DNA from 3 places in the Thiobacter subterraneus genome. Region 1 is predicted to be linked to each of the others. Evidence: predicted binding sites of a transcription regulator. Region 1 holds the regulator's gene; each other region holds the start of a gene.
What was found. The regulator NrdR, encoded in region 1, represses ribonucleotide reductase genes. The targets are predictions, from matches to a motif close to CACNANATNTNGTG.
Positions count from the first base shown of each region.

Region 2: ACZ42P_RS06410 (ribonucleoside-diphosphate reductase subunit alpha) is a predicted target of NrdR. The motif match lies at 2,483-2,496, and genes of this name have one in related genera.
Region 3: ACZ42P_RS00270 (ribonucleoside triphosphate reductase) is a predicted target of NrdR. The motif match lies at 3,039-3,052, and genes of this name have one in related genera.

Region 1 covers NZ_AP042402.1:2,489,920-2,494,595, forward strand. The annotation lists gene ACZ42P_RS12250 (TRAP transporter small permease subunit) at 1-488, opposite strand, end outside; gene ACZ42P_RS12255 (potassium channel family protein) at 530-1,336, shown strand; gene glyA (serine hydroxymethyltransferase) at 1,377-2,627, shown strand; gene nrdR (transcriptional regulator NrdR) at 2,674-3,147, shown strand; gene ribD (bifunctional diaminohydroxyphosphoribosylaminopyrimidine deaminase/5-amino-6-(5-phosphoribosylamino)uracil reductase RibD) at 3,240-4,340, shown strand; gene ACZ42P_RS12275 (riboflavin synthase) at 4,343-4,676, shown strand, end outside.
Region 2 covers NZ_AP042402.1:1,277,447-1,282,122, reverse strand. The annotation lists gene ACZ42P_RS06410 (ribonucleoside-diphosphate reductase subunit alpha) at 1-2,404, opposite strand, end outside; gene purU (formyltetrahydrofolate deformylase) at 2,668-3,522, shown strand; gene ACZ42P_RS06400 (hypothetical protein) at 3,758-4,270, opposite strand; gene ACZ42P_RS06395 (FAD:protein FMN transferase) at 4,263-4,676, opposite strand, start outside.
Region 3 covers NZ_AP042402.1:48,184-52,859, forward strand. The annotation lists gene ACZ42P_RS00245 (NAD(P)H-dependent flavin oxidoreductase) at 1-177, shown strand, start outside; gene ACZ42P_RS00250 (permease) at 146-1,450, opposite strand; gene ACZ42P_RS00255 (DUF2249 domain-containing protein) at 1,458-1,688, opposite strand; gene ACZ42P_RS00260 (hemerythrin domain-containing protein) at 1,691-2,128, opposite strand; gene ACZ42P_RS00265 (Crp/Fnr family transcriptional regulator) at 2,193-2,882, opposite strand; gene ACZ42P_RS00270 (ribonucleoside triphosphate reductase) at 3,106-4,676, shown strand, end outside.

The DNA of each region.
Region 1 (4,676 bases):
AACGCGATGCGTTTGATCACCTCGGCCAGGCCCTGCAGCCAAAGCAGGGCGAAGCCCAGGGGAATGAGAAGCTTGCCCGGCCAGAGGATGAGCCCGCCCGGATTGTTGGAGACTTCGCCGCTGTGCCAGCTGTCCAGGAAGAACGGCCAGGCATAGGCCAGCACCAGGCTGGTGAAGGGCAGCAAAAACAGCAGGCCTCCAAGGATATCCAGCACCGCCCGGGCCCGCGGCGGCAGGCGCCCCGCCAGCACGTCGATGCGCACGTGTTCGTTTTTCTGCAGGGTGTAGCCCGCAGCCAGCAGGAAGACCGCGGCGAACAGCGTCCACTGGATTTCCAGGAAGGCGTTGGAGCTCAGGCTGAACAGCTTGCGGCTCACCGCATTGCCGGCGCTGATGAGCACGGTGAGCAGGATGAGCCACATGGTCGCGCGGCCGATGCGGGCGTTGAGGCCGTCGATGGCCCGGGCGAAGGCAAGCAGGGCATTCATGGCGCGGGATTATACGGGCGAAAGTTGCTACCATGCGCCCCATGAAACTGCGTCATCTCGTCGGTATGGGTGGGGTGCCGCCCCACGACAACCCCCGCGCCTATCTCTGGGAACGCCGGTTGCGCTGGGTGATGATGGGCGTGGCCCTGCTCGCCCTGCCTTCCTATTATCTGGAGATGGCCTATGCCACCGGCCCCTGGCACTGGGCGGGGCGCGGGCTGGATGCCCTGATCTTCCTCGCCTTCGGCGCGGAATTTGCCTGGATGCTTCACGTCACGCGCCAGCGGCGGTTGTATGTGCTGCACAACTGGCTGGATCTGCTGATCATCGGTGGTGCCTTCGTAAGTCTGTGGGAGGCCAGCCTCGACTGGTTGCCGGTGGTGCGCCTGGCGCGGCTCATGTACGTCACGCTCATCTTCGCCCGCGTGGTGGCGGTGGTGCGTGACCTGTTGGCCCCTGCTTCCGTACCCTACCTGCTGGGCTGGGGCGTGCTCCTGTTCGGGGCCGCGGGGGCGGGCTTCTACTGGCTCGAGCCCGGGGTGGGCTCATTCTGGGAAGGCGTGTGGCTGGCCTTCGTGACGGGCAGCACCGTGGGCTATGGCGACATCGTCCCCACCACGCCGGGCGCACGCGTGCTCGCCATGCTGGTGGTGCTGGTGGGCTTTGCCATGCTGTCCCTGGTCACCGCGGCTATCGCCGCGTTCTTCATCGGCGAGGACGAGAAGCGGCTGCGGCGGGAAATGCACCAGGACATTCGCGAGCTGCGCGCCGAGGTGCAGGGACTCCGGGCCGAGCTGGCGCGGCTTGCGGCGCTGCTGGAATCCCTGTCCCGGCCACCCCGGACATGATAAAATCGCGCCTTTTCTTCAAACACTTGAGATTTCACTCATGTTCAGCCCCGGGCACACCATCCAGGCCATCGACCCCGAACTCTGGGAGGCGATGGAAAAAGAGCGCCAGCGTCAGGAAGACCACATCGAACTGATCGCCTCCGAGAACTACACCAGCCCCGCCGTGATGCAGGCGCAGGGCTCGGTGCTCACCAACAAGTACGCGGAGGGCTATCCCGGCAAGCGCTACTACGGCGGCTGCGAATGGGTGGACATCGCCGAGCAGCTGGCCATCGACCGCGCCAAGGCCCTGTTCGGCGCGGAATATGCCAATGTCCAGCCCCACTCCGGCTCCCAGGCCAACGCCGCGGTATATTTCGCCATGCTGCAGCCGGGGGAGACGATCCTGGGCATGTCGCTCGCCCACGGCGGCCATCTCACCCATGGCGCGGCGGTGAACTTCTCCGGCAAGATCTTCAAGGCCATCACCTACGGCCTGCACCCGGAAACCGAAGCCATCGACTACGACCAGGTGCAGCGTCTGGCGTCCGAACACCGGCCCAAGATGATCGTGGCGGGTGCTTCGGCCTATTCCCTCGTGATCGACTGGAAGCGCTTCCGGGAAATCGCCGACTCCGTGGGCGCCTACCTGTTCGTGGACATGGCCCACTACGCGGGTCTGGTGGCGGCGGGCGTCTATCCCAGCCCGGTGGGCATTGCCGATTTCGTCACCAGCACCACCCACAAAACCCTGCGCGGGCCCCGTGGCGGCATCATCCTGTCCCGTGCCGAGTTCGAGAAGCCGCTCAATTCCACCATCTTCCCGGGCATCCAGGGCGGCCCCCTCATGCACGTGATCGCCGCCAAGGCGGTCGCCTTCAAGGAAGCCATGAGCAGGGAGTTCCGGCACTACCAGGAACAGGTGGTGGCCAATGCGCGCGTGATGGCCAAGGTGCTCACGGAGCGGGGCCTGCGCATCGTGTCCGGACGCACCGACTGCCACATGTTCCTGGTGGACCTGCGCGCCAGGAATCTCACGGGCAAGGAGGCGGAGGCGGCCCTGGGGCGCGCCCATATCACGGTGAACAAGAACGCCATTCCCAACGACCCCCAGAAACCCTTCGTCACCAGCGGTATCCGCATCGGCACGCCGGCCATGACCACGCGTGGCTTCCGCGAGATCGAGGCCGAGCAGCTGGCCAACCTGATCGCCGACGTGCTGGAAGCGCCCAACGACGACACCGTGATCGCCCGTGTGGCAAACGAGGTGCGCGCCCTGTGCGCGAAGTTTCCGGTGTACGGCAAGTAGCAGGATGCCGGGGATGTCTGCGTGAGTCCGTCGCCCCACTGAAACCATGAAATGCCCCTTCTGCGGTTCCCTGGATACCCAGGTGATCGACTCCCGCGTGAGCGAGGAAGGGGACAGCATTCGTCGCCGGCGCCGCTGCGCAGCCTGCACCAAGCGTTTCACCACCTACGAGACCGCCGAGCTGCGCCTGCCCCAGGTGGTCAAGCAGAACGGCAGCCGGGAGGAATTCTCCAAGGAGAAACTGCGTACCGGGTTCATGCGTGCCCTGCACAAGCGGCCCGTGCCCACGGAATACGTGGATGCGGCCATCGAACGCATCGTGCAGGAGCTCCTCAGCCTGGGACAGCGTGAGGTGGATGCGCGGCGCATCGGCGAGATGGTGATGGCCGAGCTCTACAAGCTGGACAAGGTGGCCTATATCCGGTTCGCTTCCGTCTACAGAAGCTTCGAGGACGTGGACGATTTCCGCGAGGTGCTCAAGGACCTGGGATCGTCCGAGGCCAAGAAGCGCAAGCGGTAAGACTTTCCCGACGCAAGGACGCCGGGCGCGCAACCGACGGCCGGGTTTCCTGCGCGTGTGCGGCGTCCCGGCGTTTTTGCAAGACACCGAAGATGTTTTCTGCTGCCGACCACGAATTCATGACCCGCGCCCTGCGGCTGGCGGAGCGCGGCCTCTATACCACGACACCCAACCCCCGGGTGGGTTGCGTCGTGGTGCAGGACGGCACCGTGGTGGGCGAGGGCTTCCACGAGCGGGCCGGGGAAGCCCATGCCGAGACCCGCGCCCTGGCCCAGGCCGGTGCCCGCGCGCGGGGCGCGACCGTGTACGTGACACTGGAACCCTGTGCCCACCATGGCCGCACCCCCCCTTGCGCCGATGCTCTGGTGAAGGCCGGTGTGGCGCGCGTGGTGGTGGCGATGGAGGATCCCAATCCCCTGGTGGCGGGCCGCGGGCTGGGCCGCCTGCGTACGGCGGGCATCCGGGTGGAGACCGGATTGCTCGGCGCCGAGGCCCGGGAACTCAACATCGGTTTCGTCACCCGCATGAGTCGGGGTCGGCCCTGGGTGCGGGTGAAAAGTGCCGCCAGCCTGGACGGACGTACCGCGCTTGCCAACGGGGTGTCCAAGTGGATCACCGGCGAGGCGGCGCGCCACGACGTGCAGCACTGGCGGGCGCGGGCCTGCGCCATCCTCACCGGCGCCGGCACCGTGCTTGCGGACGATCCGCAACTCACTGTGCGCGACATCCCGACCCCGCGTCAGCCGCGTCGCATCGTGGTGGACAGCTATCTCAGCATGCCCCTGCAGGCGCGCATCCTCGAGGGAGGCACCACGGTGGTGGTGACCGCCAGCGAAGACGCGGCTGCCATAGGCGCGCTGCGCGAGGCGGGTGTGACGGTGGTGGAAATGGGCCGCCCCGGCGGACAGGTGGATCTGGCCCGTCTCATGGGGTGGCTGGCGGAGCAGGGGGTGAACGAACTCATGGTGGAGGCAGGCGCCAGCCTCAATGGTGCGCTGCTGGAGGCGGGGCTGGTGGACGAACTGGTGCTCTATCTCGCCCCGGCGCTTCTGGGCAGCACGGCGCGCGGCCTGTTCGTGCTGCCGGAATTCACCACCATGGCCCAGCGCATCCATCTGGACATTCGTGACGTGCGGGCGGTGGGCCGCGATCTGCGGCTCATCGCCCGTGTCCTGCCGCAGCAGGAGGCCTGAACATGTTTACGGGTATCGTTGCGGCCGTGGGCCGCGTCGTCGCCGCCGAACCGCTGGCCGATGGGCTGCGGGTGACCATCGACGCGGGTGGTCTGGATTTGTCCGACGTGGCCATCGGCGACAGCATCGCTGCCAACGGTGTCTGCCTCACCGTGGTGGCGCGCGAGGGCCGCCGCTATCAGGTGGATGTCTCCGGCGAGACGCTGCGTTGCACCACTGGCTTTCATGTGGGCCAGGCGGTCAACCTGGAGAAGGCGCTGCGCCTCGCGGACCGGCTGGGCGGCCATCTGGTCTCCGGCCACGTGGACGGCGTGGGTGTGGTGACGCGCTTCGAAC
Region 2 (4,676 bases), 1.2 Mb from region 1:
GGTATTTGTTCACCACGGTGAATTCGCCCGAGAGGTTGGATTTCACGTAGAGGTTCTGGTAGGTGGGTTCGATGGAGGCCGACACGCCCACGATGTTGGCGATGGTGGCGGTGGGGGCGATGGCCAGGCAGTTGGAATTGCGCATGCCCACCTGCCGGATGCGCTGGCGCAGGGCCTCCCAGTCCAGGGTTTCCGAATCATCGTATTCCAGGTAGCCGCCGCGCTCCTCGGCAAGCAGTTTCAGGCTGTCCTTGGGCAGGATGCCGCGATCCCACAGGGAACCCCTGAAGGTGCTGTAGCGGCCGCGTTCCTCGGCCAGCTCCGTCGAGGCCCAGTAGGCGTAGTAGGCCACGGCCTCCATGGAGCGGTCGGCGAATTCCACCGCCTCCGGGGAGGCATAGGGAATGCGCAGCTCGTAGAGGGCATCCTGGAAGCCCATGATGCCCAGCCCCACGGGCCGGTGTTTGAGGTTGGAGGTGCGCGCCTTGCCCACGGCGTAGTAGTTGATGTCGATCACGTTGTCCAGCATGCGCATGGCGGTGCGAATGGTCTTCCTGAGTTTCTCGTGATCGAGCTTGCCGTCGCGGATGTGGTTCACCAGGTTCACCGAACCCAGGTTGCACACCGCGATTTCCGTGTCCGAGGTGTTGAGGGTGATCTCGGTGCACAGGTTGGAGGAATGCACCACCCCCACGTGCTGCTGGGGGCTGCGGATATTGCAGGGATCCTTGAAGGTGATCCAGGGATGCCCGGTCTCGAACAGCATGGTGAGCATCTTGCGCCACAGCTGCACCGCGGACACCCGGCGGAAGTTCTTGATCTCGCCGCGCGCCGCCTTCTCCTCGTAGGCCACGTAGGCGCGCTCGAATTCACGGCCGTACTTGTCGTGCAGATCCGGCACCTCGTTGGGGGAGAACAGGGTCCACTCGCCATTCTCCATCACCCGCTTCATGAACAGGTCGGGAATCCAGTTGGCCGTGTTCATGTCGTGGGTGCGCCGCCGGTCGTCGCCGGTGTTCTTGCGCAGCTCGAGGAACTCTTCGATGTCCAGGTGCCAGGTTTCGAGATAGGAGCACACCGCCCCCTTGCGCTTGCCGCCCTGGTTCACCGCCACGGCGGTGTCGTTCACCACCTTCAGGAAGGGAATCACGCCCTGGGACTTGCCGTTGGTGCCCTTGATGTGGGAACCCAGCGCGCGCACCGGCGTCCAGTCGTTGCCCAGACCGCCGGCGAACTTCTGCAGCATGGCGTTTTCCTTGATGGCCTGGTAGATCCCCTCCAGATCATCGGACACCGTGGTGAGATAGCAGCTCGACAGCTGGGAGTGGCGCGTGCCGGAATTGAACAGGGTGGGCGTGGAGCTCATGAAGTCGAACCGCGACAGCACGTCGTAGAACTCGATGGCGCGCGCCTCGCGGTCGATTTCGTTGAGGGCCAGGCCCATGGCCACGCGCATGAAGAAGATCTGGGGCAGCTCGATGCGCCGCTCGTCGATGTGCTGGAAATAGCGGTCGTAGAGGGTCTGCAGCCCCAGGTAGCCAAACTGCAGGTCACGCGAGGCATCCAGCGCTGCGCCCAGGCGCGCGAGGTCGAACTGGGCCAGGCGCTCGTCCAAGAGCTCCGCCTCGATGCCCTTCTTGATGAAGCGCGGGAAATACTCGGCATAGCGGGTGGCCATCTCCGCCTGGGACACTTCCTCGCCCAGCACCTCGTAGCGGATGCTGTTGAGCAGCAGGCGGGCGGAGACCTGGGAATAGGCCGGGTCCTTTTCGATCATGGAGCGTGCGGCGAGGATGGTGCTCTTGCGCACTTCCTCCATGCGCACGCCGTCGTAGAGATCCCGCATCACCGCTTCCATGATGGCGTCGGGCGAAACCTGGTCGCCCAGTCCCTCGCAGGAGGCCTCGATCAGCGCCCGCAGGCGCGCCACGTCCAGCGGCCGGCTCACGCCGTTCTCCACCACGTTGAGGGTGGGCGCCGGCTGGGCGGCCTGCTGCTTCTGCGCAGCGCGCGCCCGGGCCCGTTCCTCCCGGTAGAGCACATAGGCGCGCGCCACGTCGTGTTCGCCGGAGCGCATGAGCGCCAGCTCCACCTGGTCCTGGATGTCCTCGATGTGGAAGGTGCCGCCGTTGGGCTGGCGGCGCATGAGCGCGTTCACCACCTGCTGCGTCAGCTGCTCCACCAGCTCGCGCACCCGCGCCGAGGCCGCGGCCTGACTGCCCTTGACCGCGACGAAGGCCTTGGTCATGGCGATGGCGATCTTGTTGGGCTCGAACGCCACCACGCTGCCGTTGCGGCGGATGGTCTTGTAGTCGGCGTAGGTGCGGTCGTTCATGGTGGGCGGAGCGGCGTAGTCGAGGGGGCGGGCGGGGGCGGAATCGGTGACGGCGGGGGACGGTTGCATGGGGTGGTCTCCTCTTTCTCGACGGGCTCTCTTTGGAAAAAGCTTAAAAATGACCAGCTTAGGCGGGCTACCCGGAACCACAATATCTTGTGGTCAAGGGTAGTCGAGGACCCCAATTCTAGGGATCCGGGGCCCGGTGTCAACTGAAATGTGGGAAGCGCGGCCAAGCCGCGCGCCGCGGCCGTCGCAGGGGCGAATTGCGGGCATCCGGGTCCGGAGAAGGGCGGGTGCTATGATCCGGGAAAAGACCCGGGCGCCCCACCATGAAAAACACCGCCGTGCTCCTCATCAGCTGCCCCGACCAGAAGGGTCTGGTGGCGGCCATCGCTGACTTCCTGCTGCGCCACGATGCCAACATCCTCCACGCCGACCAGCACCAGGACGCGGAGATGAAACTCTTCCTGATGCGGGTGGAGTGGGACCTCTCGGATTTCCGGCTGGATATCTCGGAGTTCGAAACCGCCTTCCGCCCGGTGGCGGAGAAGTTTTCCATGACCTGGCGCCTCGCCCTGTCCGCCCAGCGGCCGCGCATGGCGGTGTTCGTGTCAAAGTACGACCACTGTCTGGCGGATCTCCTGTACAGGCACCAGGCGGGCGAGCTCCACTGCGACATCCCCCTCATCATCAGCAACCACGAGGACACCCACTGGCTGGCGGAGGCCTACCGCATCCCCTTCCAGCATATGCCGGTACACCGGGATTCCAAACGCGAGGTGGAGCGCGACCAGCTCGCCCTGCTGCGCCATCACCACGTGGATTTCATCGTGCTGGCGCGCTACATGCAGGTGCTCTCTCCGGAATTCATCCACCACTATCCGAACCGCATCATCAACATCCACCACTCCTTCCTGCCCGCCTTCCACGGCGCGCGGCCCTATCACCGGGCCTACGAGCGGGGCGTCAAGCTGATCGGCGCCACCAGCCACTACGTGACCGAAGTGCTGGACGACGGCCCCATCATCGAGCAGGACGTGGTGCGCATCTCCCATCGTGACCAGCTCGAGGACCTCATCCAGAAAGGCGCCGACCTGGAAAAGATCGTACTTTCCCGCGCGGTGCGCTGGCATATCGACAACCGCGTGCTGGTCTATGCCAACAAGACCGTGGTGTTCGACTGACTCTCCGGAAACCGGGTCAGGACTTATGGGTGGGGTCAGGCCTTTACTTTATAGTGAGGTGGTCCGGCGCGGCTGGAGCCGCTCCCACACTGCGTCCACATAACCGGCAAAATGTGGGAGAGGTGGACGCGCTTTGGCGGCTACACTGGCCTGACTATAAAGTAAAGGCCTGACCCCACTTTCCTAAAGTAAAGGCCTGACCCCGCTTTCCCATTTTCTTTCAGGTGGCGAATGGTCAGGGGGTTTCGGTGGCGGGCAAGGATTTCTGCTGCGGTGGATCCGGGCGGTGGCGGTAGCGCGCGGGCAGGCCTGCACGCCGCCCCAGCCGCACGTGCAGGGCCAGCACGACGGGCAGGGCGAGACCGGGGAGCCAGTGCAGAGGGGGCAGCCATGTTTCGGTCGATTCGCCGCCGAAGTAGTACAGGGCATAGCCGGTAGCCGCCAGCCATGCGAGGCAGATCTGCAGCACAAGGCCGGTCCGGCGGTTTCTGTTGCGCTGCCAGGCCGTGCGCGCGTGCACCGGCAGCACCGAACCGGCGGCCACCAGGATGGCGAAGGCAAAGGCCCCGTGGAGGCGCAGCCACCACTTTTCCAGCGGGTGCGGTGCAAAACCGAACGGCCCCGGCGAGGTGAGGAAGTAATGGAAGAGCAGCCAAAGGGTTCCCGACAACCACGTGCCGAAGAAGATGCCCTGCAGTATGCGGCGGTGGCGTTGCCCGAGGCGGATGGGCAGAGGAAGTTTATGCATGGCATGGCTCCTCGGGATGGAGTTGAGTCATGGTCCAGGCGCCGCTGCGTTCATCGCGCTCAAGCACGATGGCCCGGGCTGCGAACCGGGCCAACAGAGGGCGGGCGGCGGCGCGGTCGGCGAGCACGATCTTGGTCAGGGCATCGGCGGTGAGGCAGTCGGGTGCCAGCACCGTGACGCTGCAGGCCGGGGCCAGGGCCTGGCGGCGGTGGGGATGGATGTGGGGTGTGACGCACACGCCGTGCACCCGCCGCGCGGTGAAATAGCCCGCGGAGGTGGCGGCGGCGCCGGCCCGCAGTTCAGTGACCGGCACAAGCTGGGTGGGTGCGGCCGGGTGCCGCACGTACAAGGGTTGCCATGCCGGCCCGAACAGCCGCAGGTCGCCGCCGGCATTCACACGGGCGCT
Region 3 (4,676 bases), 310 kb from region 1:
GCCCGGGCCGGCCAATTCTGTATCGATGCCCAGCTGGCGGCAGCCCTGCGCGGCGACATCAACAAGGGTCTGTTCTTCCGCGGCGCGGAGAGCCTGCCCTTTGGCAGTGCCATCCGCAGTGTGGAGGACCTATTGCGCTACCTGCTCACCGGCTGGCGGCCTGCTCCCAGCGGGTGATGCGCCGGTCGAAGTCGAGATAGCAGCGCCACGCCGCCAGGAGGTTGCGCCCCAGCAGCAGGAAGGAGAGCGCGCTCGCAGCGAGGGCAGGGTAGAACAGTGCCGGCAGGAAGGGTGCGGCGGCGAGCAGCAGCAGCGCCACCTCGTGGGCGAGGGCCTGATGCCGGGCTTGCGCGTCTGCGATGACCTGCTTCATGTTGGGCGTGCTGCCGCGGGGAGGATGGCGGCTTTGCAGGTGCAGCCATACCAGGAACGGCACGATCTTGTAGAGCATGCCGTTTACCGCGGACAGGGCAAAACCCATGATCCAGAGGATGCCCACGAACAGTGGGCGCACCGGGGCCTGATCCCAGGCCGGCACCAGCCAGGCCAGAGTCGTGGCCAGGGCCGCCGCAAGCAGGCTTGCCATGGCCACCCGCCAGAAACGCAGGGTGACATCGGCCTGACGGCGACGACGCTTTTGCTGCAGATGCAGGGTGGCCAGGGCGAAGCTCAGGAAACCCGCGAGCAGCACCACCAGGGCGAGGAACTGCGCGGCCGGGACGTCCCACAGCCGGCCGACACTCAAAGCGCATAGACCAAGCAGGATCGCCGCGTCCAGCACTCGCGCAAGCCACGGTGGATAAGGGGGTGTCATCTGAAACATGGGCACCACCTGGTAGGCCACGCCGATCACCAGCAGTCCCACCCAGCCGAGCAGACCCCAGCTCAGATGCACGTCGGCCAGGACGGGCAGGGCGAGTGTTCCGTGGCCGGCGTAGTGCCAGGCCGCGAGCAGGCCCAGGGACACGGTGACCGCAAGCGCGGCCAGCGCCATGCGCATGCCGCGGGTGGTGGCATTGCGCACGGGTGCCGCGCCCAGCGCCGCCAGGCCATGGACGGTCAAAGCCAGCAAGGACCACGCCAGGAGAGGCAGTGCGGCCAGCGCGATGTCCGTGCGTCCCCACGCGAAGCCGGCTGCGAGCAGCAGCGTGCCGATGACAAGCGGCGGGTGGAGCAGCCAGGCGATCCTCACGGGCCGTCTGAGCACCGCTCCGGCGACCACCGGCAGCATCTGCAACAGGGCCCCGACCATGCACAGGGCCAGCACGCCCAGGGTGATCAGGTGGGTGGCGGCGAGCAGCGCCGGATGCCAGCGGCTGGTCAATGCTGCCGGGCCGGCCGCGGCCAACACGCCCGCTGCCAGCAGGCCGAAAAGGGGTGCCGTGAGGAAAAAGCGCAGGGGCACGGAAATGGGTGGCGCCTGCTCCAGGGAGAGGGCCGAGGTGGACATGACCGCGCTACTCCTGCCAGATCAGGACGGCGAAGCCTCCATCAGCCAGCGGTTCCGTTCGCCTGCTGTAGCCGTAGCGGTCAAGGATGCCGTAGAGGGGAAAGGGCTCGCGCGGCAGCAGGACGCGCAGCCGCTCCCCCGGCGCGAGTTCGTCAAGCGCTTCGAGCGTGCGCTCCAGGGGCTCCGGCGGCTCCAGCGCCCGGACGTCCAGCACCCGCTCGCGCACGGTTTCCGCCATCGTCAGCCCATGGCCTGCATGCGCGCCAACAGGGCCGCGCTTTCCCGGGCGAGCAGCCGGTCGCACATGGGATAGAGGATCTGCTCTTCTTTGAGGTTGTGCTGCTCCATGAGCACGAGCAGGGTTTCCGCCGCGCCGGCATAGGCCTCGCGGTCGCGGCGGGCGAGCGCCTCGCCCATGGCTGCCAGCAGCTCGCGCATGTCTTCATGTTCGGCGCGCATCACCCGCGAAGGCCCGCTGCTGTTGCCCGTGGCGGCTTCGAAGGCCGGGAACAGGACTTCCTCCTCCATCGCCAGGTGGCGCGCCATGGCGGCATGGAAACCGGCGAACTGCGCGGCGGCCCGCTCCCAGTCACCGCCGGCGACGGCCGCCTCGGCCTGGGCGAAGGCTTCGTCACAGCGCGCGTGATCTGCGCCGAGATAGCCACGAATGGTTTCCATGAGGGGCCTCCGTTGACGGATGGCCCATTGTGCGCCGGGCGCCCGCCGCCGGCCTTGACGGGCATCAAGATCCGCCCTGATGACGGCGCAGGGCGTCCACGTCCGGGATGGTGATACGCCGGCCCTCCACCCGGATCAGGCCGGCCTCGCTGAGATGGTGCAGGATGCGGGAAAAGGTTTCCGGGGTGAGATTGAGACGGGAGGCGATCACCTGCTTGCTCGCCGGGAGTTCCACCACCGCATGGGGTTGCCCCAGACACTCGTGCTGCAGCAGATAACCCACCACCCGCTGGGTGCCGGACAGGGAGCAGTAGGTCTCCATGTCGTGAATCAGCGAATGGAGGCGCAGGGAGAGGCCGGCGAGCATCTTGCGCGCCAGACCCGGGTCGCTGTCCATGGCCTGGAACAGCGCGCCCTTGGCCACATGTAACAGCAGGCTGTCCACCAGCGCCTGGGCGAACACCGGGTAGGGCTTTTCCATGAACATCACCGCCTCGCCGAAGCTTTGGCCGGCACCGATGATCTCCACTACTTTTTCCCCACCGTGGGCGGAAGGAAAGGCGAGCTTGATCTGGCCGTGGGCGACGATGTAAAAGCCATTGGCGGGATCCCCCCTCTGGAAGATCATCTCGCCCCGTTTCGGGCGCAACTCGCGGCATCCCCGCGCAAGCTCGCTGAGCTGAGGTTCGGCGACCTGACGGAAAAGCGGCACGTGAGCCAGCAGGCTGCGGATGTCGAGTTGGGGTCGCGCCATGAAGCACCCTTGCGTTGTTTTGACCGGATTGTACCCACCTTGCCCTGCCCGTCCCAGTCCGTGCGGGGGCGCACTTCGTTCGTCCGGGGCCCAAACCTGCCGGGGTCGGAAAACTTGATCCGGGACAAGAATTCTTGTCAACTGTCTTGACCCCCACACAACATGTTGTAGGCTGGGCCTGTCGTTACCCCAAGAAATTGGGGTCATTGGGAAGGAGGGGGTGATGGAAACCACCGGATACGATGCGGCGACTGCTGGCGATCTCAGAACCACGGGGAAGCTGCATCTCCCGCCGACCCACGTTCTGAAACGGGATGGGCGGATCGTTCCATTCGATGCCGAACGCATTTGTTTCGCCATCCAGCGCGCAGGGCAGGCCACGGGCGAGTTTGGTGCCGGTGAGGCCCGGCGCCTTGCCGGCCAGGTGGTGAAGGTGATCAGCCACCGTTTTGCGGGCCGGATGCCGTCCATCGAGCAGATCCAGGATGTGGTGGAGCAGGCCCTGATCGCCGCCGACCATTTCCGCACGGCCCGTGCCTATATCGTGTACCGGGAGCAGCATCATCGCCTGCGCCAGGACCGCAAAACCGCGGTGGAAGTGGAAAGCACCATCAACGAGTATCTGGAACGGCGCGACTGGCGCGTGCAGGCCAATGCCAACCAGGGTTACTCTCTGGGCGGTTTGATTCTCAACGTCTCCGGCAAGGTCGTGGCCAACTATTGGCTGAACCATGTCTACCCGCCTGAAATCGGCGAGGCCCACCGCTGCGGTGACATCCACATCCATGATCTGGACATGCTGGCCGGCTACTGCGCCGGCTGGTCTTTGCGCATGCTTCTCAACGAGGGTCTGAACGGCGTACCGGGTAAGGTGGAGGCGGCGCCGCCCAAACACCTCTCCGGCGCCGTCGGGCAGATGGTTAATTTCCTGGGCACGCTGCAGAACGAGTGGGCGGGCGCCCAGGCTTTTTCCTCCTTCGACACCTATCTGGCGCCTTACGTAAGAAAGGATCGCCTCTCCTATGAAGAGGTCCGGCAATCCATCCAGGAGCTCATCTATAACCTGAACGTGCCCTCCCGTTGGGGCACCCAGACGCCGTTCACCAACCTGACGTTCGACTGGACCTGCCCGGAGGACCTGCGCGAGCAGGTGCCCGTCATTGCCGGTGAGGAAATGCCCTTTACCTACGGTGAGCTGCAGGCCGAGATGGACATGATCAATCGGGCTTACATCGAGGTCATGACACGCGGCGATGCCAAGGGGCGCGTGTTCACCTTTCCCATCCCGACCTACAACATGACGCGGGACTTTCCGTGGGAGTCGGATAATGCCAGGCTCCTGTTCGAAATGACTGCGAAGTATGGCCTGCCGTACTTCCAGAATTTCATCAACTCCGACCTCAAGCCCAACATGATCCGCTCCATGTGCTGCCGCCTGCAGCTCGATTTGCGTGAGCTCCTCAAACGCGGCAACGGCTTGTTCGGGTCGGCGGAGCAGACGGGCTCGATTGGTGTGGTCACCATAAACTGCGCGCGGCTCGGTTATCTCTGTCGGGGTGACGAGGCAGAGTTGTTCCGGCGCCTGGACCGCCTGCTGGATCTGGGGCGCGACAGCCTGGAGATCAAACGCAAGGTCATACAGCGCCATATGGACAATGGCCTGTTCCCCTACACCAAGCGTTATCTCGGGACGCTGCGCAACCATTTCTCCACCCTCGGCGTGAACGGGATCAACGAAATGATCCGCAATTTCACATCCGACAGGGAGAACATCACCACGCAATGGGGGCATGA